Regions from separate parts of the Lentzea sp. NPDC005914 genome, predicted to be linked through region 3. Evidence: riboswitches for the same ligand, from Rfam matches in the RefSeq annotation. Region 3 holds a riboswitch; each other region holds the start of a gene.

The links. Region 3 has a riboswitch for cobalamin ahead of ABZ345_RS23455 (ribonucleoside-diphosphate reductase subunit alpha). Riboswitches for the same ligand answer to the same signal wherever they lie in the genome.
Region 1: it holds a riboswitch for cobalamin, as region 3 does, so the genes downstream of both, ABZ345_RS10365 (putative cobaltochelatase) here and ABZ345_RS23455 (ribonucleoside-diphosphate reductase subunit alpha) in region 3, are expected to answer to the same signal.
Region 2: it holds a riboswitch for cobalamin, as region 3 does, so the genes downstream of both, ABZ345_RS11365 (iron ABC transporter permease) here and ABZ345_RS23455 (ribonucleoside-diphosphate reductase subunit alpha) in region 3, are expected to answer to the same signal.
Region 4: it holds a riboswitch for cobalamin, as region 3 does, so the genes downstream of both, cobN (cobaltochelatase subunit CobN) here and ABZ345_RS23455 (ribonucleoside-diphosphate reductase subunit alpha) in region 3, are expected to answer to the same signal.

The regions. Positions count from the first base shown of each region.
Region 1 covers NZ_JBEXVQ010000006.1:105,654-113,067, forward strand. Annotated here, with positions in the region: gene ABZ345_RS10355 (cobyrinate a,c-diamide synthase) at 1-1,305, opposite strand, end outside; gene cobO (cob(I)yrinic acid a,c-diamide adenosyltransferase) at 1,299-1,913, opposite strand; gene ABZ345_RS10365 (putative cobaltochelatase) at 1,926-3,830, opposite strand; cobalamin riboswitch at 3,870-4,006, opposite strand; gene ABZ345_RS10370 (beta-eliminating lyase-related protein) at 4,036-4,995, opposite strand; gene ABZ345_RS10375 (hypothetical protein) at 5,018-6,079, opposite strand; gene ABZ345_RS10380 (8-amino-7-oxononanoate synthase) at 6,123-7,316, shown strand.
Region 2 covers NZ_JBEXVQ010000006.1:310,615-318,028, forward strand. Annotated here, with positions in the region: gene ABZ345_RS11345 (fumarylacetoacetate hydrolase family protein) at 1-565, opposite strand, end outside; gene cimA (citramalate synthase) at 576-2,174, opposite strand; gene ABZ345_RS11355 (ABC transporter substrate-binding protein) at 2,398-3,378, opposite strand; gene ABZ345_RS11360 (ABC transporter ATP-binding protein) at 3,375-4,115, opposite strand; gene ABZ345_RS11365 (iron ABC transporter permease) at 4,115-5,137, opposite strand; cobalamin riboswitch at 5,170-5,293, opposite strand; gene ABZ345_RS11370 (LuxR family transcriptional regulator) at 5,344-7,414, shown strand, end outside.
Region 3 covers NZ_JBEXVQ010000016.1:133,644-141,057, forward strand. Annotated here, with positions in the region: gene ABZ345_RS23440 (hypothetical protein) at 1-757, opposite strand, end outside; gene ABZ345_RS23445 (polyprenyl synthetase family protein) at 881-1,924, shown strand; gene ABZ345_RS23450 (ribonucleotide-diphosphate reductase subunit beta) at 1,926-2,960, opposite strand; gene ABZ345_RS23455 (ribonucleoside-diphosphate reductase subunit alpha) at 2,960-5,302, opposite strand; cobalamin riboswitch at 5,408-5,622, opposite strand; gene ABZ345_RS23460 (LysE family transporter) at 5,820-6,365, opposite strand; gene ABZ345_RS23465 (LysR family transcriptional regulator ArgP) at 6,465-7,322, shown strand; gene ABZ345_RS23470 (DUF998 domain-containing protein) at 7,408-7,414, shown strand, end outside.
Region 4 covers NZ_JBEXVQ010000040.1:38,723-46,136, forward strand. Annotated here, with positions in the region: gene cbiE (precorrin-6y C5,15-methyltransferase (decarboxylating) subunit CbiE) at 1-232, shown strand, start outside; gene cobM (precorrin-4 C(11)-methyltransferase) at 229-969, shown strand; gene ABZ345_RS39025 (cobalt-precorrin-6A reductase) at 966-1,667, shown strand; gene ABZ345_RS39030 (precorrin-2 C(20)-methyltransferase) at 1,639-3,090, opposite strand; gene ABZ345_RS39035 (precorrin-8X methylmutase) at 3,087-3,707, opposite strand; gene ABZ345_RS39040 (hypothetical protein) at 3,704-4,894, opposite strand; cobalamin riboswitch at 4,903-5,035, shown strand; gene cobN (cobaltochelatase subunit CobN) at 5,070-7,414, shown strand, end outside.

The DNA.
Region 1 (7,414 bases), on a different contig from region 3:
CGGATCACCGGCGGGGTGCGTGTGGAGGTACGACGCGTGCACTCCCCCGGCCACGAAACCCTCTGCGACGGGCCGGGAGTCGACGCCGCGCCAGTGCCACGCGGGCGGGGTCGAGTGCGGTGTGGACAGCTGCGTCCGGTGGAACTCGTGGCCGGTCACGCGGCTGCCGGGCGGGTGCAGCGGTGAGCTCGCCGCCGCGACGGCGTCCCGGTAGCCCAAGGTCAGCTTCGAGGTCATGACCCCCTCGGCGTCGAGCACGCCGCACATCGGGTGCCCGTCGAGCGATCTCGCGAGGTACAGCAGGCCTCCGCACTCGGCGTGCACAGGCGCACCCGATCGAGCGAACCGCGCGACGGCCCCGCGCAACTTTGCGTTGGCTGACAAAGCTTCCGCGTGCTGCTCCGGGAAACCGCCGGGCAGCACGAGGCCCGCGGTGCCCTCCGGAAGATCTTCGTCGTTGAGCGGATCGACGACGGCCACCGCCGCGCCCGCCGCTCTGAGCACCTCGACGTGTTCCGCGTAGCCGAACGTGAAAGCCGCTCCGCCCGCGACCGCGACCAGCGGCTCGTCCGCGACCGGTTCGACCTTCGGTTCCCACGCCGCGACGGCCATCGCGGGCACCGACGACGCGAGTCTCCGCACCGCGTCGAGGTCGACGTGCTGGGCGACCGCGGCGGCGATCGCGTCCACGGCCCGCACCGCCTCCGAGCCGTGCTCCGCAGCCGTGACGAGGCCCAGATGCCTTGAGGGCAAAGAGAACTGGGGATCTCTCGGCAACACGCCGAGCACGTCCAGACCGACCTCGTCGCACGCGGATCTGAGGACCTGCTCGTGGCGTTCCGAACCGACCTGGTTGAGGATCACGCCGCCGAGCCGGACCGTCGGGTCGTAGCCGCGGAAGCCGTGCAGCAGCGCCGCCAGTGACCGGCTTTGGCCTCGCGCGTCCACCACGAACAGCACCGGGGCGTTGATCAGCTTGGCGACGTGCGCGGTCGAGCCGACGCCCGCGGTGTCGACGCGACCGTCGAACAGGCCCATGACGCCTTCGACGACCGCGATGTCGCAGCCCTTGGACCCGTGCGCGAACAGACCCGGGATCCGCTGTTCTCCGACGAGGACCGGGTCGAGGTTGCGGCCCGGCCGGTTGGTGGCCAGCGAGTGGTAGCCGGGGTCGATGTAGTCGGGGCCGACCTTGAACGGCGCGACCCGCGACCCGGCGCGGCGCAGCGCGGCCATGAGGCCCGTCGCGACCGTGGTCTTGCCGCTGCCCGAGGCCGGGGCCGCGACGACCAGCCTGTTCACCACTCGATCCCCCGCTGGCCCTTCTGCCCGGCGTCCATCGGGTGCTTGACCTTGGTCATCTCCACCACGAGGTCGGCGGCGGCGATCAACTTCTCGGGCGCGTACCGACCGGTGATCACGACGTGCTGGTGGCCGGGACGGTTGGCCAGCGCGTCCACCACCTCGTCCACGTCGATCCAGCCCCAGTGCAGCGGGTAGGTGAACTCGTCGAGGACGTAGAAGCCGTGCCGTTCCGAACGAAGGCGGCGGGCGATCTCCTCCCAGCCTTCCTTCGCGGCCGCGGCGTGGTCGTCCTCGGTGCCCTGCTTGCGGGTCCAGGACCAGCCCTCGCCCATCTTGTGCCACTCGACGGCGCCGCCCTCGCCGGTCTCGTCGTGCAGCCTGCCGAGCGCCTTGAACGCGGACTCCTCGCCGACCTTCCACTTGGCGGACTTCACGAACTGGAACACGCCGATGTCCCAGCCCTGGTTCCAGCCGCGCAACGCCATGCCGAACGCCGACGTCGACTTCCCCTTCATCTCACCGGTGTGCAGCATGAGCAGCGGCCGGTTGCGACGCTGCCGCGTCGTCAGGCCGTCCTTCGGCACCTCGGTGGGCTGTCCCTGTGGCACTTGGGTTTCTCCTTACGCGGCGCGGACTACGCCGGCGAGGTGGTCGGCGCTGAGCTGGTCGAGGCGGACGCAGGCGCCCTTCAGGGCCTCGGCGATCTTCTGGGCGAGCCCCAGGCGGATGTGGCCCTGTTCGCAGTCGACGACGACCACCGCGGTCTGTTCGAGCAGCCCGGCCGCTTTGAGCGCGTCCTTGGTCGGATCGCCGCCGAGTCCGGACGACGTGGCTCGGCCGTCGGTCAGCAGCACCACCAGCGGGCGCTTCTGCGGTTCCCTGAGCCGTTCGATCTCGAGGATCTTGTGGGTCTTGAGGATGCCGTCGGCCAGCGGGGTCCGGCCACCGGTGCGCATCTTCTTGAGACGGGTCGCGGCGGCGTCCACGGAAGTCGTTGGGGGCAAAGCGACTTCGGCGCTGCTGCCGCGGAACGTGATCACGCCGACCTTGTCGCGGCGCTGGTAGGCGTCGCGGAGCAGCGAGACGACCGCGCCGCTCACCGCAGACATGCGCTGGCGTGCGGCCATCGAGCCCGAGGCGTCGACCACGAACAGGATGAGGTTGGACTCCTTGCCCTCTCGCACCGCCTTGCGCAGGTCTGACGCGGCGAGGATGAGACCGGGGCTGGTGCGGCCGCGTTCGTGCTGGTGCGGCGCGGCGTTCAGGAGCGTGTCGACGAGGTGCAGGCCACTGCCGTCCACTTTGGACGAACGGACGATCCTGCCGGTGCGGGCGCGGGCCCTGGAACGCTTGCCCGGCGCGCCTTCTCCGACGCCGGGGACTTCCAGGAGCCTCGCCTTGAACGCCGGAGCGGGTTCCGGAGCCGGACGGTCGTTGGGCGCGTTCCCGTTGCCCTGGGGGCCTTCCTGCGGTTCGGGCAGCTCGCCGCCGCCGGGACCGTCGTCGTCGGGGCCGTCGCCGGGTTCCTCGGCGTGCTCGGCTGCCTCGCGCATGGCGTCCTCGAGCTGCTGCTCCTCGATGCCGGGCTCGTCGAACGGGTCGCGCCGGCGCCGGTGCGGCAGGGCGAGCCGCACGGCGGCCTCGACGTCCTGCTCCTCGACCTCGTCGGCGCCCCGCCAGGCCGCGTGGGCGGTGGCGGTGCGGGCGACGACGAGGTCCGCGCGCATGCCGTCGACCTCGAAAGCCGCGCAGACAGCGGCGATCCTGCGCACCTCACCGTCCGGAAGGGACACACGGGGCAGCTTGGCCCGCGCGTCGATGATCTGCTGCTTGAGCTGGGCGTCGTGGTGCGCCCAGAAGGAGGTGAACGACCCGGGGTCGTTCTCGTAGCCGAGCCGGCGCTTGATCACCTCGTACCGGGTGGCCACGTCCCGCGACGCCTTGACCGAGACCGTGAGCCCGAACCGGTCGAGCAGCTGAGGCCGGAGCTCGCCCTCCTCGGGGTTCATCGTGCCGACCAGAAGGAACTGGGACGGGTGCGACACCGAGACGCCTTCGCGTTCCACGTGCGCACGGCCCATCGCGGCGGCGTCGAGCAACAGGTCGACGAGGTGGTCGTGCAGCAGGTTGACCTCGTCGACGTAGAGCACGCCCCGGTGCGCGGTGGCGAGCAGACCCGGCTGGAACGCCCGCACGCCCTCGGTCAGGGCCTTCTCCAGGTCGAGCGAGCCGACCAGGCGGTCCTCGGTGGCGCCGACCGGCAGTTCGACGAGCTTGGCTGGCCGTCGTTCGCTGCCTTCGTGGGGCGCGTCGGGGCAGTCGGTGCTGCCGGGAACGCACCCGAAGCGACAGTTCCGCGAGACGTCCAGCTCCGGGAGGAGTGCGGCCAGGGCACGCACGATGGTCGACTTCGCGGTCCCCTTCTCGCCGCGGACGAGAACGCCGCCGATGCCGGGGTGCACGGCGTTCAGCAGCAGGGCGAGCCGGAGATCGTCATGTCCGACGACGGCCGAAAAGGGGTACATGCTCGGCGAAGTCCTTCCTCGGGTGTCCACGCCCGTGGCCGGTTGATCGAAGAGGGGGTCGAGTTCCTGACTCCCGGTCTCTCCAGGACCGGTCACAGTCGCGGGACGGCGCCGGATTCGCACCGGCTTCCTCGCACTCCCCTCACAGCCCCGGCATCGTCGCATTTCGCACCTGCGGGACCAACAGCCAGGTGAGCGACATCGCTCAGAGCAGGCTCTGGAAGTGCGCCCACGCCTCCTCGACCTCGTCCGCCGTCCACTCCAGCGCGGGCTCGGCGATCGTGACCTCGTTCTTCGCGAGCGTGCCGTCCCGCCAGAAGTTGCCGAGGAACTTGCCGCTGACCTCGGTCAGGTGCTTCGGATCGCCGGGCAGGTGCAGCGCGAACTGGTGGGTGTGCGGTTCCGGCAGGCCCATCGCCGCCGCCACGACCTTGGCGTGCTCGACGTACGTGCCGAGCTTCGGCAGGACGGTGTCGAGGCCGTGCAACGCCGAAAGCGCCGCTGGCCACTGCTGGAACAGCATGCCGCCGTAGCGGTGCCGCCACACCCGAGCCTGGTCGACGAAGTCCTGGCTGCCCGCGAGTGCCGCGCCGGAGACTCCCTCCAGCGACTTGTAGAACGACACGTAGACCGAGTCGAACAGGCCGGCGATCTCGGCCAGCGGCTTGCCCAGGCCGAACGTGCTCTCCCACAGCCGCGCGCCGTCGAGGTGCACGACCGCGTCCCGTTCACGGGCGGCGTCCACCGTCTCGGTCAGCTCGTCCCAGGTCGGCAGGATGAACCCGGCTTCGCGGTCCGGCACCTCCAGCAGCAGCGTCCCGAACGGCTCAGGACAGGTCGCGACCTCGGAGTTGCGCACCTTGATCGGACGGAGACCGGACAGCACGGTCAGCGCGTCGTCCTCGTGGTTGAGCGGGTGCGCCTGCGGATGCATCGCCACGATCGGGTTGTGCGTGCGGTCGGCCCAGCACTTCAGCGCGATCTGCTGCGCCATGGTCCCGGTCGGCACGAACAACGCGGCCTCGGTGCCCAGCAACTGCGCGACCCGCGCCTCCAGCGCGCCCACCGGGCCGCCGTCGCCGTACCGGTCGGGGTCGACGTCCGGCACGGGGCCGAGCCTCTCCAGCAGCGTCTTCTTGCGGGTTCCCGAGAGCTGACGATTCATCACCCGAGCATCAAACCTCAGGTCAGCGACTCACGGCCACCGACTTCGGCGCGCGGAACGACAGCAGGTTCAGCCACTGCGGATCCTCACCGACCAGGTGCAACGACGGCTCGTGCTCCGCCACGGTCCGCAACGTCACCGCGGTCTCCAACCGAGCCAGACCGGCGCCGAGACAGAAGTGGCGGCCGTAGCCGAACGCGAGGTGCCTGGGGTCGTTCTCCTTGCCGCTCAACAACAACACGAGCTCCGCACCGGCAGGAACGCGAACACCGGACAGCACGACCTCACGAGCAGTCAGCCGCCGCCAGGTCACCACGGGCGTGTCGGTCCGCAGCACGTCCTCCACGAACGACTCCGCGACACCCGGCACGCCCAGACGTGCCCACAACGCGCGGTCCTGCAGCGCACGACGCAACGCCGTGGACAGCAACTGAGTCGTCGTCTCCTGGCCCGCGATCAGCAGGAAGTAGCAGAGGCCGGCGGAGTCCTCGGCGGACACACCGGCGTCGGCCAGTGCTTCGAAGAGCTCGCCGTCCCGTGCGTGGTAACGCTTGATCAGCCACTGGTGGAAGTCGCCGACGTCGTCGACGAGCTCCAGCTGGCGTTCGGTGGAGATGTTGCCCCAGAAGAACTCCAGGGAACCCGTGCTCCAGCGCTTGAGCGTCGGGATGTCGACGTTCTCCAGGCCGAGGAGGTCCATCAGCACGATGGCGGGCGTGTCCCAGGCCAGGTCGTGCACGAGATCCGTGCCACCCAGGCGTTCCAAAACGAGCTCACGGATGCGAGGCTCCGCGGCGGCGACCCGAACCGGCGTGAAGAACGACGCGACGAGTCTGCGCAGGCCGGCGTGGGACTCGGAACCGTTGTTCGCGAGCGTCGGCGGCAGCGAGAAACGGGCCCTCACCAGGGCGCGCAACGCGGCCGGCGCGACCGGCGTGACGGCGGTCAGGGCGTTGTCGGGCAGGTAGGTGACAGGATCGGCGAGGATCGCGCGCACGTCGTCGTAACCCGACACCACCCAGCGGCCGTCGCAGAACTGCACCGGCGAGGTGAGTTCGGCGCGCGTGAAGGTGAACAGGTCCACGAGCGGCACGCTAGTCGGCGGATGGGAGACTCTGGCGGTGACCGTGAGCACAACTGAGGCGATTTCCAGTGGTGGTGAGTCCACGTTCGACTGGATCGACGTCCGTTCTGAAGCGAGGGCCAAGGCGGGTCTGACCCGCCGTCTCCGGCCGCGCACCTCGGACTCGACGGACCTCGACCTCGCCAGCAACGACTACCTCGGGCTCGCGAAGGACAAGCGCGTCGCCGGTGCCGCGGCCGCCGCCACGTTGAAGTGGGGTGCGGGCTCCACGGGGTCACGCCTGGTCACGGGGTCGACGGAACTGCACGCCGAACTGGAGTACGAGCTCGCGAACTTCTGCGGCTCGCAGTCGGCGCTGGTGTTCAGCAGCGGCTACCTGGCGAACCTCGCCGCGGTCACGGCGTTGTCCGGCCCCGGCACGGCGATCGTCGCCGACCAGCACATCCACGCGTCGCTGATCGACGGCACGCGGCTGTCCAAGGCGGACGTGGTCGTCGCGGACCATTGCGACGTCGGCAAGGTCCGGCACGCTCTGGAGACCCGCGGCAAGCGACGCGCGATCGTGGTCACGGACTCGGTGTTCTCCGTCGACGGCGACATCGCGCCTTTGAACGAGCTGCACGAGGCCTGCCGCGCCACCGGTGCCGCGCTCGTGGTCGACGACGCGCACGGGCTCGGTGTCGTCGGGCCCGGAGGACGAGGTGCGGTCGCCGAGGCGGGCATCATCAAGGCGCCGGACGTCATCACGACTCTGACGCTGAGCAAGTCGCTGGGCGCGCAGGGTGGTGCGGTGCTCGGGCCGAGCCGGGTGATCAAGCACCTGATCGACACCGCGCGCACGTTCATCTTCGACACCGGGCTCGCACCTTCGAGCGCGGCGGCGGCCCTCGCGGCGATCAAGATCCTGCGCGAGGAGCCGGACCGTCCCTCGCGCGCGCTGGCCGTGGCGCACGACCTGTCGAACCGGCTCAAGGAAGCCGGTTTTCAGGTGAGCACGCCGACGGCCGCCGTGGTGAGCGTGCGGGCTCCGTCGCCGGAGCAGGCGTTCCAGTGGGCCGAGAACTGCCGGACCAACGGCGTGGTCGTCGGGTGCTTCCGGCCGCCGTCGGTGCCGGACCAGATCAGCCGGCTGCGGCTGACCGCGCGGGCCGACCTGACCGAGGCGGAGATCGAACGCGCGGTGCGGGTGATCAGGGAGTGCGCGGCGGCCGCGGGTGTGGAGCCTCGGTCTCGGTGAGGCCGGCGCGCGGCATCGAGGCGTGCGGACCATCCGCATGCCGTCCTCGATGAACGCCGCGCTCTCGGGAAAGAAGCCGCACGGCTGGCGTGGAGCGC
Region 2 (7,414 bases), on a different contig from region 3:
CCTGCTTGACCTCCCCGTCGAGCTCGGTGACGACCCGGACATCGGAGGGGTCGAACTCGGTCTCGATGAAGGGACCCATCGGGCAGAACGTGTCAAAACCCTTGGCGCGAGTGAACTGCACGTCCTTCTTCTGCAGGTCGCGGGCGGTGACATCGTTGGCGATGGTGTACCCCATCACCACGCTCATCGCCTTGGCCTTCGAGACGTCGCGGCACGGCTGGCCGATGATGACGGCCAGCTCGCCCTCGAAGTCGACCCGCTCGGACGCCGCGGGGATCTTGATCTCGACGTTCGGGCCGATCACCGAGGTGTTGGGCTTGAGGAAGACCAACGGCTCGGCCGGGACCTCGTTGCCCAGCTCAGCGGCGTGGTCGGCGTAGTTGCGGCCGATGCCGATGATCTTGGTGGGCAGGATCGGCGCCAGCAGCCTGACGTCGGCCAACGGCCACTTCCGGCCGGTGAAGGTGGGCGTGCCGAAGGGGTGTTCGGCGATCTCCGCAGCCTCTTCGCCGTGAACGGCGACAAAAGCTACGCCTTGAGGGTGAGCTATTCGGGCGATACGCACGTACTACACCTTAGACGGGCTTGGAGCGCATCGACTTGTGCACCAAGGCGTCACACAGTGCTAGCCAGGAGGCCTCGACGATGTTTCCGTGCACACCCACAGTGGTCCACTCGCGCTCACCGTCCGTGGACTCCACCAGCACGCGCGTGACGGCGTCCGTCCCGGGGTGCTCGGTGAGGATGCGCACCTTGTAGTCGGCCAGCTCCACAGTGTCCAACCAGGACAGATGCGGCAGCAACGCCTTGCGCAGGGCGGCGTCCAGGGCGTGCACCGGGCCGTTCCCCTCGGCGGTCGCGATGACCCGCTCCCCCGCCACGTGCACCTTGACCGTGGCCTCGGACACGATCTCGCCGTCCGAGCGGTGATCCAGCACCACCCGGTACGACTCCAGCGTGAAGGGCGGAGTGTCCAGTTCGGACAGCTCGTTGCGCAGCAGCAGCTCCATCGACGCGTCGGCCGCCTCGAACGACCAGCCCTTCGCCTCCAGCTCCTTGACCCGAGCGAGAGCGCTTCCCACTTCGGCTGACCGGCCGGTCAGGTCGAGTCCGAACTCACGTCCCTTGAGTTCGATGCTCGCCCGACCGGCCATCTCGGTGACCAGCACCCGCATGTCGTTGCCGACGGTGTCCGGATCGATGTGGTTGTACAGCTCCGGATCCACCTTGATCGCGCTCGCGTGCAGACCCGCCTTGTGAGCGAATGCTGACGACCCGACATAGGCCTGGTGGGTGTCGGGTGCGATGTTCGCGATCTCGGCCAACGCATGGGAGACACGGGTGAGCTCGGCCAGTGCCCCGGTCGGGAGCACGTCCATGCCGAGCTTGGTCACGAGGTTTCCCACGACGGCGAACAGGTCGGCGTTGCCTGCTCGCTCGCCATAACCATTGGCGGTGCACTGAACGTGCGTCGCGCCCGCCTGAACGGCCGCGAGGGTGTTCGCCACGGCGCAGGACGTGTCGTCCTGGCAGTGGATTCCTACTCGGAAACCGGTCTTCCCGACGATCTCCGCGACCGTCTCGGCGAGACCCAGCGGCAGCTGGCCGCCGTTCGTGTCGCACAGCACAACGACGTCCGCGCCACCCTCCACAGCGGACTCCAGCACGCGAAGCGAGGTGTCCGGGGAGAACGCGTAGCCGTCGAAGAAGTGCTCGGCGTCGAGGAAGACGCGCCTTCCGTGGTCCTTCAGGTACTTCACGGTGTCGCGCACCATCTTGAGGTTCTCGCCGGTGTCGGTGCGCAACGCCCGTTCGATGTGCCGCAGGTCCGACTTGGCCACCAGCGTGACCACCGGCGCCTGGGAGTCCAGCAGCGCCTTGACCTGCGGGTCCTCCTCGACCTTGACCCCCGCCTTGCGAGTCGCGCCGAACGCGACCAGCTTGGCGTGCTTGAGCTCCAGGTCCCCTGCCGCCGCCCGCGCGAAGAACTCCGTGTCCTTGGGCATGGCACCGGGCCAGCCGCCCTCGATGAACCCGACGCCGAGACCGTCCAGCAGCCGCGCGACCGCGAGCTTGTCCGTGACGGAGTACGAAATGCCCTCACGTTGTGCGCCATCGCGCAACGTCGTGTCGTAGACGTGGAACTCGTCGCTCGGGCCGGCCATCGGGGTCATCTCCTCATCCGGGCAAACAAAAAGACCCCCCGCGGGATGCGAGAGGTCTGCGCGTCGGGTGCCAGGGGCGGCAACTACCCGACGCGCTCGTCAATAATGATGGCGACGTGCTGAACCATGACGCGGATGCTGCCACAGCTCAGCACGGCGTACCAAGCGCCGGGAGGAAATCTCCCACTATCTGGTCACGGTGAGTACTGGCGCACGCCTCTCAGTACTGGATTCACGCCTGTGACAGGTACTTCGCGAACGCCTCGATCGACGCCGGGTTGCGCGGCGACTCCACCAGTGCGGCGTATGGAAGCGCGAAGAACCGCTTGTTCCTGATCGCGGGCGAGTTCGCGAGGCCCGCGAAGCCCTCCAGGAACGCCTGCTTCTGCGCGGGCGTGTTCGCCTGCCCGTCCGCGTAGTCCACGATCAGCACGACGTCCGGGTCGCGCTGCACGACCGTCTCCCAGTTCACCGTGGCCCAGCTGTCGTCGAGGTCGGCGAAGATGTTGTCGCCGCCGGCCTTGGAGATCACGTCCTGCGGCGCCGCGTTCTTCCCGGACGTGAACGGCTGGTCCTGGCCGCTGTCGTAGAGGAACACGTTGGGCCGCGGCCTGCCGGCCATCAGCTTGCCCGCGTTCTCGATCTGAGCCTCGTAGGACCTGATGAGCTCCTCGGCCTTCGCCTCGACCCGGAAGATCTTCCCGAGGTTGCGCAGGTCCGTGTACAACGCGTCGAGCGCGGGCATGATGCCGCGCTGCTTGCCGGTGCCGTTGCGGCACGCCTCGGTCAGCTGGTACGTCGGGATTCCGATCTGCTTCAACGCGTCCGGGGTGAAGCCGGTGCTCTCGCTGAAGCCGTAGTTCCAGCCGGCGAGGACGAGATCGGCGTTCGCGCCCTGCACGACCTCCTTGGAGATCTTGTCGGACAGGTGCTTCGCGCTCTCGAAGTCCGTCTTCCACGGTGACGTGCGGACGTCGACGGTGTCGATGCCGTCGACCACGTACCCGGCCATCCGGTCCCTGAGGCCCAGCGCGAACATCAGCTCGGTGATGCCGGTGTCGTTGGTGACCACTTTGGACGGCACCTTGTCGTAGGTGACGTACTGGCCGCAGTTCTTCACCGTCACCGGGTCGGACGCGGAGGTGTCCTGCGCGACCGTGGCACCGCAGCCGGAGACGAGCAGCAGCGCTGCCGTGGCGAGTGCGATTCTCAAGGGGTGACCTCCTGGTCGAACAGGAGCTGGGGCACTCCCGTGGTGGGATGGGGAACCACGTGCGCGGTGACGTGGAAGACCTTGGCGATCAGCTCCGGCGTGAGCACGTCGTGCGGGGTGCCGCCCGCCACGAGCCGTCCCTCGTCGAGCACGTACAGCCGGTCGCAGTAGGACGCGGCGAGGTTGAGGTCGTGCAGCACGGTCAGAACGGTCCTGCCCAGCGTGCGGGCCAGCCGCAGCACGTCGAGCTGGTGGCGGATGTCGAGGTGGTTCGTCGGCTCGTCGAGCACGAGCACGTTCGGTTCCTGAGCGAGCGCGCGAGCGATGAGCACGCGCTGCCGCTCGCCACCGGACAGGGTCAGGAAGCTCCTGGCCGCGAGATGAGCCGCGTCCACTGTGGCCAGTGCCTCGGCGCAGACCCGCGCGTCCTTCGCGGGATCGCGCTCGTGCGGCAGCCTGCCCATCTCCACGACCTCGGCGACCGTGAAGTCGAACTCGACCTGCGACTCCTGGGTGAGCGCGGCGAGGTCCACGGCGAGGTTCTGTCGCTTGTGGACGTTCTCGCCGTCGACGAGCACGGCACCGGAGGTGGGCTTCAACGCCCGGTACACGCAGCGCAGCGTCGTCGACTTGCCGCTGCCGTTGGGGCCGATGATGCCGGCGACCTCGTTCTCGGCGCGGAGACTGATGTCGTCGACGATGCCCTTGACGGTCAGGCCGTCGAGCTCGACCAGCATCAGCGTCCCCCGAAGACGTAGGCCTTGCGGCGCATGAGGAACACGAAGCAGGGCACGCCGAGCGCGGCCGTGATCACGCCCAGCGGAAGCTCTTCGGGCGCCGCCAGCATGCGCGCGGCGACGTCGACCCAGACCAGGAAGCTGGCACCCGCGAGCGGCACCAGCGGCAGCACCTTGCGGTGATCGGCTCCCACGACCATGCGCGTGAGGTGCGGCAACATCAGCCCGACGAACCCGACCGCGCCGCTGACCGCCACCAGCACGCCGGTCATGGCCGCGGTGACCAGGAACAGGTGCGTGCGCAGGCGTTGCACCGGCACCCCGAGCGTGGTCGCGGTCTCGTCGCCCATCGCGAGCGCGTTGAGCGGCCGGGCCTTCGTCAGCAGATGGACGATGCCGCCCGCGGTGACGAACGCCGCTACCGGCAACGACTGCCAGCTCGCGCCACCGAGACTGCCGAGCAGCCACAGCATCGCGGCGCGGGAGGCGTCTCCCCGCGGTGCCTGGAAGACGAGGAGCATCGCGATCGCGGAGAACCCGTAGCCGAGCGCGGTGCCGGTCAGCACCAGCTTGAGCGGCGCGAGGCCCCGGTTCGTGCGCGCGGTGAGGTAGACGAGCACGCTCGCACCCAGCGCCGTCGTGAACGCGCCGACCGACATCGCGTACACGCCGAGCGAGGGCAGCACCCCGAGCGTGGCGACCGCGATCGCACCCACGCTGGCGCCCGACGAGATGCCGAGCACGTACGGGTCCGCGAGCGCGTTGCGCACCATCGCCTGCATCGCCACGCCCACGGTGGCGAGGCCCGCGCCGACGACCGCGGCCAGCAGCACGCGAGGCAGCCGGATGTCCCAGACGATGTGGTACTGCCCGGCGTCGGCGGCGGAGATCACCCCGCCGGTGATGGCGGCGTGCAGCAGTTCGGCGGTCTGGCCGAACGGGATGCTGACGGGGCCGAGCGAAACGCCCGCGACAACGCTGACGGCGAGCACGCCGACGAGCGCGCTGATCTTCCCGATCACTTGTTCCCTTCCCGCAGTCCACGGCAGGAGAGTTGCTTTGGTCTGCCGTGTGCGGGTATTCGGGCTCGCCCTCTCGCCGGAGGGCCTACCGTTGCGGGTCAGCGCCGGACTTCGACCGGACTTCCCCCACGCACGACCCACGCATGCTAACCCGAGCCTCGGCAGCGAGGTTCCGGCCGGCGACCGGAAGGCAGGTCCACCCAGGTATGGCTGAGTTACCCGGCCGGGCGCGAGAGCTCGCCGTCCTGCGCAGACTGCTGGCAGCGGACGGCGCCCGGTGCGTCGTGGTCACCGGTGAACCGGGAATCGGCAAGAGCAGGCTGCTGGCGGAACTGACGACGCTCGCGACGGGGTGGACGGTCCGCGGCGCACGCGCGGCGGAGTTCGAGTCGCACGTGCCGTTCGGGGTGTTCGTCACCGCACTCGACGACCACCTCGCGCGGCTGGAACCGGACAGGCTCGCCGTGCTCGGTCCCGAACGGCTCGGGTTGCTCGCGACGATCTTCCCCGCGATCCCCGCGGACGGCCCGGCGGACCTGGTGGACGCGGAGCGGTACCGGTTGCACAGGGCCGTCCGCGCACTGCTGGAGTTGCTCGTCGAACCGTGCGGGCTGGTGCTCGTGCTCGACGACCTGCACTGGGCGGACGAGGGTTCGGTGGAACTGCTCGACTTCCTGCTGCGGCACCCACCACGGGGGCGGCTGCTCCTCGCGCTGGCGAGCAGATCCCGGCAGACCTCGTCCCGCCTGTGGCACGCGTTGTCGCGCGCCGCGGCCGACGGTGTGGCCGAACTGCTGGAGCTCGCGCCGCTGGCTCTGGCGGACGCCGACCTGCTCCTGCCCGCCGAGCTCGGCCGGTCCCGGCGCGAGGAGATCCACCGGGCGGGCGCGGGAAATCCTTTCTACCTGGAGGCGCTGGTACGGGCCGACGCGAACGGCCTGCCGGTCGCCGTCCACGCGGTGCTCGCCGCCGAACTGGCCGCGTTGACGCCGCGGGAACGGGTCGTCGCCCATGCGGCCGCGGTCGTCGGGGACGACTTCGACGCCGGCTCTCTCGCCGAAACCGCGACGCTGGCACCGGAGTCGGTGCTCACCGATCTCGACCGGCTCGCCGACCGCGACCTGGTGCGGCTGGACGTCGCCACCGGCCGGTTCCGCTACCGCCACCCGCTCGTGCGCAGCGTCGCCTACCAGGACGCGGGTCCGGGCTGGCGGCTCCAGGCACACGGCAGGGCAGCGGCGGCGTTGCGACGCCGTGGGGCGCCTCCCGCCGAGTTCGCCCGGCACGTGGAGCGGTCCGCCGCCCGAGGCGATCTCGACGCCGTCGCGGTGCTCGGCGAGGCAGCCGAGGCGACGATGCACTCCACGCCCGCGACGGCGGCGCACTTCCTGCGGGCGGCCATCAGGTTGCTCCCCGACGCGGAGTCGGCCACGCCGCAACGACTTCTCCTGCTCGGGCGGCTGGCCCAGGCACTCGGTGCCACGGGAGATCTGCGGCAGGCCAGCGAGACGATGCACGAGGTGCTGCGGCTCCTGCCGGTCGAACTGACGGCCGCACGGGCGCGGACGGTGCGGGCCTGCGCGACCGTGGAACGGCTCCTCGGGCGCTACACCGAGGCCACGGCGATGCTGCGCGGCGAGTGGCGGCGGATCGCGGACACGGATGCTCATTCGGCGGCGGTGCTGCAGGTCGCGCTCCTCGCGGGCCGCAGCGTCGAACGGGAGCGTGCACCAGGCCGTGACGAAATCACCGAGGTGATCACGGCCGCACGGGACGCAGGGGATCCCACCCTGCTGGCCATGGCGCTGTCGGTCGCGACCCTCGTCGACCTGCGGGCGGACCGGCTGGACGAGGCGGCGGCGCTCGTCGACGGGCTGCCGGACGGCGACCTGGTCCGCGACATCGACGCGGTCTTCTGGCTGGGCTGGGCCGAAGCCTCCGCCGACCGGCTCACGGCGGCGGGCAGGCATGTCGGCCGAGGTCTGCGGCTCGCCCGCGCGAGTGGACAGACGCACGCGATCGCAGTGCTGACCGCGATCCGCGGGATGGTGCACGCCTACGTCGGCGAGCTGGCGGAGGCGGCGAACTGCTTCGAGGACGGCATGGAGACGGCCGAGCTGACCGACAGCGACGAGCTCCGCGTCACGGTGCTGACCTTCGGCTGCTGGATCACGGCGTTGCGCGGGGACCCGGCCGAGGCGGTGCGCCTGGGCGAACGGGCTGTGGCCATCGACGACCACTCCGTCGCCTCGAACACGTGGCGCAGCGGTCAGGCCG
Region 3 (7,414 bases):
GTTTGCCAAGCTCTGATGCGAGCACCGCGTCTGCCGCGCGGTCCGTGCGGGCGTTGGCGTCCTTGAAGAACACGCACGCCTGGGTGATCGCCTCCTCGTAGGTGCAGCCGGTCTCGGCGGCGATCACGGCGACGAGGTTCTCCTGGTCCCCGTCGCGCAGCTCCTTCGGGAACGACAGGACGTCCTGGCAGGCGATCACCCGCTCGACGTCGCACCTGACCAGCTCGATCATGAGGGGATCGGCCAGGGAATCACCGAGGTCGACACCGAGACTGATTTCGACCAGCACGTGATCAATGAGCTGCCCGATCGTGAGTCGGCGCGAAATGAGATAGGTGCCGACGTCCTGGGGAATGTCACCTTGGATTAATTTTCGTTCGTGCTCGGCACATCCTTCGCGATATGCCGAAATGGCGGCGGCCAACCGCGACATCTGTCGCGGTTCGGTGTGCGACGCGAGTCCCGTCCAAATCTCGGCGATCAGCGCATTCCAGTGATCTGCCCAGTCGTCATCCCGTTCCGTCATCGTCGCGCAGATGCCCGCGAACTCCCGCAGCGTCCTCTTGTCGCAGGCAGGAAACGCCACGGAGGCCAGGTAGGCGTAATCTTTGGCCACAAATGAACCGTACGACTCGGTGGTCCGATGGGGCCCGTGCGCGTCCATCCACCTGTGGAAACAGTTCCTGACCTCGATGTAGTGAGGGCTCTGTCGAACGGGGTACGAACGATCCAAGACCGGCATTTCCATGCGCAGCATCCATCCGATCCGGCAGCGTGGGGACTTCGAGGGTAAATGCGCGAACCTTCGCGGGTAAACGACGTCGTCTCAAATCGAAGAGTTCGTTGACAACGCACTGACCCGATCCCTCATCATTACCGCATGACCACCGCGCCTATTTTCACCGCGACCGCCGCACGCGCCGAACTGATCGCGCTGCTGCGCGAGGTCGAGGTGGGCCTGGCCGACCACCTCGCCCTGGAGGCCGTCCGCCGAGCCGACCCCGACCCCCGCGGCGCCCTGCCCGTTATGGACATCGCGTCCCTGGTGCGCGCCGGCGGCAAGAGACTCCGGCCACTGTTCTGTCTCGCCGGGTTCCTCGCCGCGGGTGGTGACCCGGGAGCCTCGCCGATACCCGCCGCCATGGCCGTGGAGCTGCTGCACATCGGCGCGTTGATCCACGACGACGTGATGGACGACTCGGACCTTCGTCGTGGCTCGCTGACCGTGCACGCCAGGCATGCGTTGGAGCACAAGCAAAACAGCTGGCGCGGCGAGTCACGCCGCTACGGCGAAGCTCTCGCAATCCTGGCGGGCGACCTGGCCTGGACCTACGCCGACGGCCTGATAGCGGACTACGGCGCCGCGGTCGCCCGCGAGTGGTGCGAGATGCGCACGGAACTGTGCAGCGGCCAGGCACTCGACGTGATCGCGGCCGCAGAGTTCGCCGCGGATCCCGTGCTGGCACGGCACATCGCGGTCGTGAAGTCCGGCCGCTACACGATCCAGCGCCCGCTGACCCTGGGCGCGCTGATCGCCGGGCGCGCCGACCTGGCGTCGGTGTTCGCGATCTACGGCGAGGCGCTGGGGGAGGCGTTCCAGCTGCGCGACGACCTGATCGACGCGTTCGGAACCAGCAGCGTGAGCGGCAAGCCCGCCGGTCTGGACTTCCAGCAGCACAAGATGACGCTGCTGATCTCATTGGCCATGCGGCACGACGCGGAGGTGCGCGCGCTCGTCGAACAGGGTGCGTTCGACGAGCTGCGCTACCACCTGGTGACCTCCGGCGCGCTGGGCACCGTGGAGGACCACATCGCGGACCTGGTGCGGACCGCGCGGACCGCGATCGGCGAGGCCCCGATCAGCGACGAGTGGCGCGACGAGCTCTGCGCGCTCGCCGCGCGGGTCGCCTACCGGGACCGGTAGCTCACCACTCCAGCGAGCCGCCGTTCTGGTACTCGATCACGCGGGTCTCGAAGAAGTTCTTCTCCTTCTTGAGGTCCATCATCTCGGACATCCACGGGAACGGGTTCTCCGTCACTTCCCACACCGGCTCCAAGCCGAGCTGCGCGCACCGGCGGTTGGTGATGAACCGCATGTACTGCTCGCAGGAGTCGGCGTTGAGGCCGAGGATGCCGCCGGGCATGGTGTCGCGGCCGTACGCGATCTCCAGCTCGCAGCCCTCGGCGAGCATCGTGCGCACCTCCTTCTGGAACACGTCGTTCCACAGGTGCGGGTTCTCGAGCTTGATCTGGTTGATGGCGTCGATGCCGAAGTTCAGGTGGATCGACTCGTCGCGCAGGATGTACTGGTACTGCTCGGCGATGCCGACCATCTTGTTGCGCCGGCCCAGCGACAGGATCTGCGCGAAGCCCGTGTAGAACCACATGCCCTCGAAGACCACGTAGAACGCGACGAGGTCCTTGAGGAACGCCTGGTCCTTGTCCGGCGTGCCGGTCCTGAACTCCGGGTCCTCCAGGTGCTGCGTGAACTGCAGTGCCCAGGCGGCCTTGTCGGTGATGGACGGGATCTCGCGGTACATGTTGAACAGTTCGCCCTCGTCCAGGCCGAGCGAGGTGCAGATGTACTGGAACGTGTGAGTGTGCACGGCCTCCTCGAAGGCCTGGCGCAGCAGGTACTGGCGGCACTCGGGGTTGGTGAGGTGCCGGTACACCGCGAGCACGATGTTGTTGGCCACCAACGACTCGCTCGTCGCGAAGAAGCCGAGGTTGCGCTTGATCATGCGGCGCTCTTCTTCGGTGAGGCCGTCCTTCGATTTCCAGAGCGAGATGTCGGCCTGCATCGAGACCTCGGTCGGCATCCAGTGGTTGTTGCAGCCGTTGAGGTACTTGTCCCACGCCCAGTGGTACTTGAGCGGCAGCAGCTGGTTGACGTCGGCGCGGCAGTTGATCATCGCCTTGTCGTCGACACTGACGCGCGCGGCGCCTGCTTCGATGCCCATTACTGACAAGCCTCACATTCGGGGTCGGTCACGGCGCAGGCGTTGGGGGAGACGGCGTTGAGCTTGCCGTCGGTGCCCTGCAGCGTGGACTTCTCCACGTGCGTGGCGCTCTGCGTCCGCAGGTAGTAGGTGGTCTTGAGGCCGCGCAGCCACGCCAGCTGGTACAGCTCGTCGAGCTTGCGGCCACTCGGCGCGGCCAGGTAGAGGTTCAGCGACTGCGCCTGGTCGATCCACTTCTGCCGGCGCGAACCCGCCTCGATCAGCCACGAGCTGTCGACCTCGAACGCCGTGGCGTACAGGGCCTTGAGGTACGGCGGCACCCGGTCGATCGCGCCGAGGCTGCCGTCGTGCAGCTTCAGGTCCGAGATCATCTGCTCGCCCCACAGCTTGCGCTGCTTGAGCGCCCGCACCAGGTCCGGGTTGGTCACGGTGAAGTCGCCGGACATGTTCGACTTCACGTACAGGTTGCGGTACAGCGGCTCGATCGACTGGTTCACGCCGGTGATGTTCGCGATGGTGGCGGTCGGCGCGATGGCCATGACGTTCGAGTTCCGCATGCCCGCGCGGGCCTTCTCGCGCACGACGTCCCAGTCCATCGTGGACCCGCGGTTCTGCTCCAGCTCACCCTCCGCGCGTGTGCCCGCGAGGATCTCCACGGAGTCGATCGGCAGGATCCCCTTGCTCCACAAGGATCCCTCGAACGACTGGTACGCGCCGCGTTCCTGTGCCAGCTCAGCCGACGCGGTGATCGCGTAGTAGCTGATCTCCTCCATGCTGCGGTCGGCGAACTCGACGGCTTCCGTGCTGGCCATCGGCGTGCCGAGCGTGAACAGCGCGTCCTGGAACCCCATCAGGCCGAGACCGACCGGTCGGTGCCGGAGGTTGGAGTTCCGCGCCTCGGGGATCGTGTAGTAGTTCACGTCGATCACGTTGTCGAGCATGCGAACCGCCGTGCGCACGGTCTTCTCGAGCCGCGCGTGGTCGATGCCGTCCGCGGTGACGTGCCGCGCGAGGTTGACCGAGCCCAGGTTGCAGACCGCGACCTCGTCGACCGTCGTGTTCAGGGTGATCTCGGTGCACAGGTTCGACGAGTGCACGACACCGCTGTGCTGCTGCGGCGAACGCAGGTTGCACGGGTCCTTGAACGTGATCCACGGGTGCCCGGTCTCGAACAGCATGGTCAGCATGCGCCGCCACAGGTCGACGGCCTGCACCCGGCGGAAGACCTTGATCTCGCCGTTGTCGGCCATCTCCTCGTACGCCCGGTACTTGGCCGCGAACTCGTCCCCGAACGCGTCGTGCAGGTCCGGCACTTCGTCGGGCGAGAACAACGTCCACTGGTCGTTCGCGCGGACCCGGCGGATGAACTCGTCCGGCACCCAGTTCGCGGTGTTCATGTCGTGCGTGCGGCGCCGCTCGTCACCGGTGTTCTTGCGCAGGTCGAGGAACTCCTCGACGTCGATGTGCCACGTCTCGAGGTACGCGCACACGGCGCCCTTGCGCTTGCCCCCCTGATTCACGGCTACCGCGGTGTCGTTGGCGACCTTGAGGAACGGCACGACACCCTGCGACTTGCCGTTGGTGCCCTTGATGTGCGCGCCGATGCCGCGCACGGGCGTCCAGTCGTTGCCGAGACCGCCGGCGAACTTGCTGAGCAGCGCGTTGTTGCTGATGCCGTGGAAGATCGAGGCGAGATCGTCGTCCACCGTGGTCAGGAAGCACGACGACAGCTGCGGGCGAGTGGTGCCCGAGTTGAACAGCGTCGGTGTCGAGCACATGAAGTCGAACGACGAGAGCAGCTCGTAGAACTCGATCGCGCGGGCGTCGCGATCGTCCTCCTCCAGCGCCAGGCCCATGGCGACGCGCAGGAAGAACGCCTGGGGCAGCTCGTAACGGCGGCCGTCGTGGTGCAGGAAGTAGCGGTCGTAGAGGGTCTGCATGCCCAGGAACTGGAAGTTCAGGTCACGCGACGCGTCCAGCGCCGAACCGAGCTTGACCAGGTCGAAGTCCGCCAGGCGCGGGTCGAGTTGGCCGCAGTCGATGCCGTAGCCGATGAACTCGGCGAAGTACGCCGGGTAGCGCTCGGTCATCTCGGCGTGCGACAAGGGAACGCCGCAGGCCTCGGCGCGCAGCTTGTCCAGCAGCAACCGCGCGCTGACGTACGAGTAGTCCGGGTCGTGTTCGACCATCGTGCGGGCGGCCATGATCGGCGCCAGCGCGAGCTCGGCGTCGGTGATGCCGGCGTAGAGATTCCGCTTGGTCTCGGCCAGAACCGCCTCGGCCGACGCGTTCGGCAGGTCTGCACAGGCTTCGTTGATGACCACTGAAAGGCGGTCGGGCACGCTCTCTCCTCGCGAGCCGGCCCGAGGAAACGCATGCGCACGCCAGCGAGGACACCACTGATGCACACAGCAGCCCTCCCTCGGGGCACCGTGTCGTGCGCGCAGGTTTGCGCGCACACCAGTGGCAGGTCTTCGGACTCGTGGGCAGACCGCAAAGACTCCTACCGGCCGTCGCTTCCCAGGTCCGGAGACCCAGTGCTTCGTTGACGGCTTTCGTTCCCACTCACCGCTGCGGGGCAGTCCCGGATTCTCACCGGGTTCCCTCTTGCCTCACCGGGCCCGTTGCTCCGGGCCGGTGAACCACCAGCGCGGCAGATACTACATGTGGTGGTGGGGTCTGGATCACCACCCAACATGCGCGTGTCGCGGGCTATGGTCATCAACGTGGGTGATCTTCGGCCGCGGGTCGTCATCGGTGCTCTGGTCAGTGCGGGGCTCGCTTCGGCGTCCCTCGGGATCGGTGCCGCAGCGCCCGTGACGGCCGGTGTTCTGGCGGTGGCGGTGGCGCTGGTGATGATCACCACCCGGCGATCAGGGTCACCCCGAGACTGATCATCACGGCCGCGATCACGCCGTCCAGCACCCGCCACGCGCGGGGCTTCGCGAACAGCGGGCTGAGCAGGCGGGCGCCGAAGCCGAGCGCGACGAACCACGTGACGCTCGCCGTCACCGCGCCGACCCCGAAGAGCCACCGCCCGGCCGCGATCGAGCCGAGCAGCAGCAGGGTGTCCAGGTAGACGTGCGGGTTGAGCCACGTCAGCGCGAGTGCCGTGAGCACGGGCCTGGCGCTGTCGCCGCCGGCCCGCAGCGACTGCGGGTGCAACGCCCGCCGCGCCGCCAGAAACCCGTATCCCAGCAGGAAAAGCCCGCCGACGACGGCAGCGACGGTGACGGCGCGCGGGAACATCTTCACGATCGCCCCGAACCCGGCGACGCCCACCGCCACGAGGATGGCGTCCGAGAGGGCGCACACGGCGACGACCCTGGCCACGGCCTGACGCCGGAGTCCTTGGCGCAGCACGAAAGCGTTCTGCGCGCCGATCGCGACGATCAGGGTCATCATGGTGCCGAAGCCGAGCAGCAGGTCAGTCACGCCCACGACGGTATTGACGCGGTCTTGATGAGACCAGCTAAAGATTCTTACGTACCATTAGCCGCTGTGATGGACCTGGACCTGGTGCGCACGCTGCTCGCGGTCGTCGACGCGGGCACGTTCGACGCGGCTGCCGCAAATCTGCACGTCACTCCTTCCGCTGTCTCGCAACGGATCAAGGCCCTGGAGCAACGGACAGGTCGCGTGCTGCTGGTGCGGGCGCGGCCGGTGCGGTTGACACCATCGGGGGAGGTGCTCGTCCGCTACGGTCGGCAACTGCTCGCTCTGGATCAGGACCTCGACGCGGCCCTCGGCGAGGACGCCGTCGTACGGGTGCCGATCGCGGTCAACGCCGACTCGCTCGCCACCTGGTTCCTGCCCGCGCTGCAACGGGTCTCGCCGGAGCTCAAGATCTCGTTCGACCTCCACCGCGAGGACCAGGACCACACGACCGCCCTGCTGCGACAGGGTGTGGTGATGGCGGCCGTGACGTCCTCGCGCGAGCCGGTCGCGGGCTGCTCGGTGCGCAAGCTGGGCAGCATCCGTTACGCCGCAATGGCCACACAGTCCTTTGTGGACCGATACGCGGACGGCCCGGTCAAGTCGTGGCTGCCGGACGCGCCGGTCGTGGTGTTCGACCGCAACGACGACCTGCAGGACCGGTTCGTGCGCACGCTGACCCGCGGCCGTGGCGCGTCCGACCACCGCCACTACGTCCCGTCGTCGGAGGTGTACGTGCGGGCGATCGTGGCGGGCCTCGGGTGGGGGATGGTGCCGCCGCAACAGCTGCAGGAAGGCCTGGTCGACCTCGCGCCCGGCCGGACGGTCGACATCCCGCTGTACTGGCAGCAGTGGAAGCTCGACTCCCCGGCGCTGACGGCGGTGGCCGACGCGGTGGAACAGGAAGCGGCGCGGGCGCTGAGGTAGGAGTCACCTGTCGGGAAGCTGGGAGCAACCTGTCGGCTTGCTGAATCCAGGAACCCCGGAGGTTCACCCCGGCGTTGACCGTTGTGTGCTGA
Region 4 (7,414 bases), on a different contig from region 3:
TGGCGGGCTGACGGTTCCCGGTGTCATGCAGACCTGCTGGGACGCACTGGGCGCCGGTGGGCGGCTGGTGGTGAACGCCGTGACGCTGGAGTCCGAGGCCGTGGTGGCGCAGTGGTACGCCCGGCTCGGCGGTGACCTGGTGCGGATCGCGGTGAACCGGGGGTCGTCGGTGGGGAAGTTCACCGCGTGGCGGCCGCACATGCCGGTGACGACCTGGAGCGTGGTCAAGTGACGGTGCACTTCATCGGCGCTGGTCCCGGGGCCGATGATCTGATCACCGTGCGGGGGCGTTCGCTCATCGAGTCCTCGCCGGTGTGCCTGTACGCCGGGGCGTTGGTCCCGGTCGAGCTGCTGGACTTCTGTCCTGCCGGGGCGCGGAAGGTCGACACCGCCTCGCTGACGCTGGACGAGATCGTGGCCGAGCTGGCCGCGGCTTCCGAGGCCGGTTTGGACGTGGCCCGGTTGCATTCCGGGGATCCGGCGGTGTTCAGCGCCATGGCCGAGCAGATGCGCCGGCTGGACGCGTTGGGGATCGAGTACTCCGTGACGCCGGGGGTGCCGGCGTTCGCGGCCGCGGCGGCGTCGTTGCAGCGGGAACTGACTGTGCCCGGCGTGGGACAGACGGTGATCCTGACCCGTACGTCGCAGCGGGCCACCCCGATGCCTGACGGTGAGGACCTGGACACGCTGGGTCGCAGTCACGCGACTCTGGTGCTGCACCTGGCTGTGCAGCGAATTTCCGACGTGGTCGCGGAGTTGGTGCCGAACTACGGGCTGGACTGTCCTGTCGCGGTGGTGGCCTATGCGTCCCGTGCGGACGAGGTCGTGTTGCGCGGGACGTTGGACGACATCGCCGCCCAGGTCGAGGCGGCCGGGATCAAGCGGACCGCGGTGATCATCGTGGGACGGACGCTGGGGGCCACGCAGTTCCCGGACAGCCACCTGTACTCGGCCACGCGCGTTCGATGATCCTGATTCTGGGAGGGACGGGGGAAGCGCGCGAGCTGGCTGCCCGCGTTCCCGCGATCTCTTCGCTGGCGGGGAGGGTGAGTTCGCCCCGGCTTCCGGTCGGTGAGGTCCGGGTCGGCGGGTTCGGCGGGGTCGCCGGGCTGGCTTCGTGGTTGCAGGACAACGACATTCACGCTGTTGTCGATGCCACGCATCCGTTCGCGCGGCAGATCACGGCCAATGCTTTCGAAGCCTGCACGCAGGTCGGGGTGCCGTTTCTGATTCTGCGGCGGCCTGGGTTCGCGGCTGTCGAGGGCTGGCGGTGGGTCGACAGCGTTGCCGATGCGGCGCGGGATCTGCCTGGCTCACGGGTGTTTCTGACCACCGGGCGCCAGGATCTCGCGGAGTTCGCCTCGTGTCCGCAGTGGTTTCTCGCCCGGATGGTCGAGCCGCCGGAACCGCCCATGCCGCACCGGATCGAGGTGCTGCTGTCGCGCGGTCCGTTCACTGTGGACGGTGAGCTCTCGCTGATGCGGTCGCGGTCGATCGACGTGCTGGTCACCAAGGACAGCGGTGGGTCGATGACGTCGGCGAAGCTCGAAGCAGCACAGCAGCTCGGGATTCCGGTGGTGATCGTACGTCGACCGCCGCTACCGCCCGCTTCGACGGTGGCGACCGTCGACGAGGCGGTCAGCTGGTTGGATACCGCCGGGGCGTGAAGACCACGCCCGCGTCCGTCACGATGGTCTGCGACGAGCCGATGATCAGCAGGCAGCGCATGTCGATCGTGTCCGGGTCGAGCGCGCCGAGCGTTCCGATGCGGATCTCTTCCTCGGGGCCGCCGACATCCCGGCCGACGACCACCGGGGTTTCCGGCGCGCGATGCTTGAGGAGCAGGTCGCGCATCTCCTGGACCTGGTGGGTGCGGGCCTTGGACGCCGGGTTGTAGATGGCGATCACGAGGTCTGCCTTGGCGGTGGCGGTCAGGCGTTCTTCGATGACGTCCCACGGCTTGAGCCTGTCGCTCAACGAGATCACCGCGTAGTCGTGGCCGAGCGGGGCACCTGCCTTGGCCGCCACGGCGTTCGCCGCGGTGACGCCAGGGATGACCTTGACCGGCACGTCCTGGGTTTCCGCGGCCACTTCCAGCACTGCGGTGGCCATGGCGAACACGCCGGGGTCGCCGGAGGAGATGACGGCCACCCGCTTGCCCTTGCGCGCCAGGTCGAGGGCGAACGCCGCTCGTTCCGACTCGACCTGGTTGTGCGAGGCGTGCTTGGTCTGGCCGGGCCGGTCCGGGACGCGGCCGAGGTAGGTGGTGTAGCCGACGAGGTCGTCCGCGGCTTCGATCTCCTGGCGCGCTTCCGGGGTGAGCCAGCCGCTCTTGCCGGGGCCGAGGCCGATGACGACGACTTCGCCCTTGGCGCGTGCGGGCTTGGAGTGGCTGGGGAGCAGGGCCAGGGAGAAGTACGGGACCGAGTCGGGGTCGACCTCGGCCAGGGGCGAGGTTTTCTGACGACCTGTGGTGGCTCGCTCGACGTACCAGGCGTTGTCGAGGCGGCCGGCGTCGTGCAGGGCCTGCTTGACGTTGCCGAAGGTGCGGCCCAGCTTGAGAATCGCGGCCGAGTCGGTGTCGGCGAGCCGGGCGGCGAGCTCGGCCGAGGGGAGGGTGCCGGGGAGGATCGTGAGGACCTCGTCGCGTTCCACCAGCGGGGTGCCGAGGACGGCACTGGCGCCGCTGACTGACGTCACGCCCGGGACGACTTCCCATTCGTAGCGGTCGGCCAGGCGTTTGTGCATGTGCATGTAGGAGCCGTAGAAGAACGGGTCGCCCGCGGCGAGGACGACCACGTCGCGGCCTGCGTCGAGGTGCGCGGCGAGTCGTGCGGCCGCCTCCTCGTAGAACTGGTCGATCTCGCCCTGGTAGTCGTCCGTGTCCTCGGTCGTCACCGGGTAGATGAGCTGTTCGAGGATCTGGCCTTCGCGAAAGTAGGGCTCCGCAATGGTTTTCGCGACGCTGCGGCCGTGGCGGGCGCTGTGGAAGGCGACCACGTCGGCTTCTCCGATGAGTCGTGCGGCCTTGACCGTCACGAGTTCCGGGTCGCCAGGACCCAGTCCGACGCCGTAGAGCTTGCCCGTCATTCTTCCTCGCTCGCGATCGCGTTGATGGCCGCCGCCGTCATGGCGCTGCCGCCGCGCCGGCCGTGCACCACGAGGTGCTCCAGGTCCGTTGCGGCCAAAGCTTCCTTGGACTCCGCCGCGCCGATGAAGCCCACCGGGATGCCCAGGACGGCGGCCGGTCGCGGGGCGCCCTTGGCGATCAGGTCGATCAGGTGGAACAGCGCCGTGGGGGCGTTGCCGACGGCGATGACGGCACCTTCGAAGCGGTCTTGGAGGAGTTCCAAGGCGGCTGCGCTGCGGGTGTTGCCGATGGTCTTGGCGAGGTCCGGGGTGCGCGGGTCCTGGAGGTAGCACAGGACTTCGTTGTCCTTGGGCAGACGGCGGCGGGTGACGCCGGACGCGACCATGTTGGCGTCGCACAGGATCGGGGCACCACTGCGCAGTGCTTCGCGGGCGTCGCGGACGACGTTGGGGGAGAAGGCGACGTCGTTCGGGAGATCGGTCATGCCGCACGCGTGGATCATGCGGACGACGACTTTCGCGACGTCCTCGGGGAACCTGGTGAGGTCCGATTCCGCGCGAATAGTGGCGAAGGACCGGCGGTAGATCTCCGCGCCGTCCTTGATGTACTCCGTCACCTGATCTCCTCGTAGCCGTCGCCGGTCGCGACGAACTCGATCACATCGCCCGCCGGGCGGCCGCATCGGCGCCCACAGCCCGACCAGTGAACCGCGCCGGGAGTGTCTGACCTGCCGGGACGTTCGGACCTGCCGCGACTGTCGGACGTGCCGTGACTGTCGGACGTGCCGGGACGTTCGGACGTGCCGCGACTGTCGGACCTGCCGGGACTGTCAGACCCGCTGCCTAGAATTGAAACTGGGGGTACCCGGCCGGGCGCGTGTGTGTGGTGTGAAGCGTTTGTGTCGTGTGACGCCTCAACCCAAGCGCGCGCATCGGCACGGACGTCGGACAACGACTTGGCGCAACCGGGGCGGCCGGCACAAGCGCTCACGCCGTGCCAGGGGGACGCTGGGTCGGTGATCAGGCCCGTCGTGTCGGTGCCAGCGGGCACGACCAAGCCACGCCACGGGGTCAGCCGGACCGGAACGCCGGGGAGCAGGTGCGCGTCGAGGCGACCCAGCGGCACGCCAGGGGTGGTCGGCGAAGGTGCGACAGGCGTCACAGCCGGGGTGATGCGCGGGGCGTCGGCGGTGCCGAAGTGCTCGGTGATCTTTCGCACACCGTCGTCCACTTCGGACAGGCGCCAGGCGGGGCCGCGCAGCTGCTGGAACAGGCGTGCGGCGGTCAGGAGCGCGTCAACGGGGTCGTCGACGCGGATGCCGGTGTCGCGGCCGGCGAGCAGGAGGGCGGTCGGGGCAGAAGTGCCGGCCGTGCCTGCTACCAGCCCGAAGTCGCCCCCGAGGCCGCTGACCGGCGCTCCGACCGTCACCAGGAAACGGCCTGGCAGACCAGCCAGTTCCTGGTCCGCGCACAGGGCGGCGTCCAGGGCGTCTACCAGCGGCTGGTTGTCCTCCAGGGGCGCGGCGATGATGTTGCGGATGCGTTCGTGGGTGTCCGAGGGCAGCAGGCCCGCCGCACGTAGGCGCGCACCTAGTTCGACGCCGTCCGCGAGGCCTCTGATCTGGAGGTTCGCGCGCGAAGTGAGTTCCAGCGTGCCGTCGCCGAGATCCATCGAAGCAACCCGGATCACGTCCCACTGCGCTGCCGAAAGCGTGCCGCCCGGAACCCGGATGCGCGCGAGGCCGCCGTCGGCCGCGGCGTGCAGCTCGACGGCGCCGGGGCAGGCATCCGGGTGACTACGCATAGGTCGGACTGTAACCCGCCGGTTAGGGTGAGCCCGAACGACGAAGCGCAGGAGGAAGCCGGTGTGAGTCCGGCGCGGTCCCGCCACTGTGACCAGCGGACGCTGGGAGTCAGGAACTCCGCTTCGCCTGTCACCCGCAACCTGGGGCGAGGACCCCACGAGGGATGGAGCCTGCGTGATCCTGCTGCTGTCGACCTCTGACACCGACCTGCTGTCGGCTCGGGCGAGTGGAGCCGAGTACCGCCTCGGCAACCCCGCGCGGCTCACGGCCGACGACCTGCCCGCGTTGATCGACGGGGTCAGCCTCGTGGTGGTGCGCATTCTGGGTGGGCGCCGGATGTGGGAGGAAGGGCTCGACTGGCTGCTGGCCAGCGGGTTGCCCGTGGTGGTGCTGGGCGGTGAGCAGCAACCGGACGCCGCGCTGATGGAGCTGTCGACGGTGCCCGGCGGGGTGTGTGCCGAGGCGCACCTCTACCTCGCGCACGGTGGGCCCGCGAATCTCGCCGAGCTGCACAAGTTCCTCGAAGACACGATTCTGCTGACCGGGCACGGGTTCGCGCCGCCCGCAGCCACGCCCACCTGGGGTGTGCTGGAGCGGGAAGGCAGCGCACAAGGCCCGACCGTCGCGGTGCTCTACTACCGGGCGCATCACGTCGCGGGGAACACGGCGTTCGTGCACGCGTTGTGCGACGCGATCGAGGCCAAGGGCGGGAAACCGCTGCCGGTCTACTGCTCGTCGTTGCGCACGGCGGAACCTGAGCTGCTGGAGACGCTCGGGAAGGCCGACGCGCTGATCGTCACGGTGCTGGCAGCGGGTGGCACGAACCCCGCGAAGGCGTCCGCTGGTGGGGACGACGACGCGTGGGACGTCGGGGCCCTGGCGGCGCTGGACGTGCCGATCCTGCAGGGGTTGTGCCTGACGTCGAGCCGTGAGTCGTGGGACGAGAACGACGACGGACTGTCCCCGTTGGACACCGCGACGCAGGTGGCGATCCCCGAGTTCGACGGGCGGATCATCACGGTTCCGTTCTCGTTCAAGGAGATCGACGAGGACGGGCTCACCGTCTACGTGGCGGATCCCGAACGCGCGCTGCGGGTCGCCGGAATCGCGGTCCGGCACGGGAAGCTGCGCCACATCCCCACCAAGGACCGCAAGATCGCGGTGATGCTGTCGGCCTACCCGACCAAACACTCGAGGATCGGCAACGCGGTCGGCCTCGACACCCCCGCGTCCACGGTCCGGCTGCTCAAAGCCATGGAAGACCACGGCTACGACATCGGCGACGAGCTGCCGGGCGTGCAGGAGCAGGACGGCGACGCGTTGATCCACGCGTTGATCGCGGCCGGCGGCCAGGACGCGGACTGGCTGACGCAGGAGCAGTTCGAGAGCAACCCCGTGCGCATCGCCGCGGCGGACTACCGCGAGTTCTACGAGACGCTGCCGGACGACTTCCGCGAGTCGATGCAGGAGCACTGGGGCGAGGCGCCCGGCTCGTTGTTCGTCGACCACTCGAAGTCCAAGGACGGCGAGATCGTGCTGGCGGCGCTGGAGTCGGGCAACGTCGTCGTGATCGTGCAGCCGCCGCGCGGGTTCGGCGAGAACCCCATCGCGATCTACCACGACCCGGACCTGCCGCCGTCGCACCACTATCTCGCGGCATACCGGTGGATCGAGTCGTCGTTCGGCGCGGACGCGGTGGTGCACGTCGGCAAGCACGGCAACCTGGAGTGGTTGCCCGGCAAGACCGTCGGCATGTCGGCGTCGTGCGGCACGGACGCGGCGCTCGGCGATCTGCCGCTGGTGTACCCGTTCCTCGTCAACGACCCGGGCGAAGGCACGCAGGCCAAGCGGCGCGCGCACGCGACGTTGGTCGACCACCTGGTGCCGCCGATGGCCCGCGCGGACAGCTACGGCGACATCGCGCGGCTGGAGCAGTTGCTCGACGAGTACGGCAACATCTCCGCGATGGACCCGGCGAAGCTGCCGGCGATCCGCGCGCAGATCTGGACGTTGATCCAGGCCGCGAAGCTCGACCACGACCTGGGCTTGGAGGACCGGCCGCACGAGGCCGAGTTCGACGAGTTCATCCTGCACGTCGACGGGTGGCTGTGCGAGGTCAAGGACGTGCAGATCCGCGACGGCCTGCACATCCTCGGCGAGGCGCCGACCGGGTCGGTGCGGGTCAACCTCGTGCTCGCGATGCTGCAGGCGCGGCAGATGTGGGGCGGTCAGGTCGCCGCGCTGCCGGGCCTGCGGGAGGCGCTCGGGCTCACGACCACCACGCGCGAAGACGTTGACGCCGTTGAGGAACAGGCTCGCGCGCTCGTCCAGGCGATGGAGGACGCGGGCTGGAACCGTGAGGTCGCGAAGACCCTGCACGACTCTGTTGACGTGCAGAAGATCCTGGAGTTCGCGGCCGTCGAGGTCGTGCCCAGGCTCGCCCGCACCACGGACGAGATGACGAACGTGCTGCACGCGTTGGACGGCGGGTACATCCCGGCCGGCCCGTCGGGTTCGCC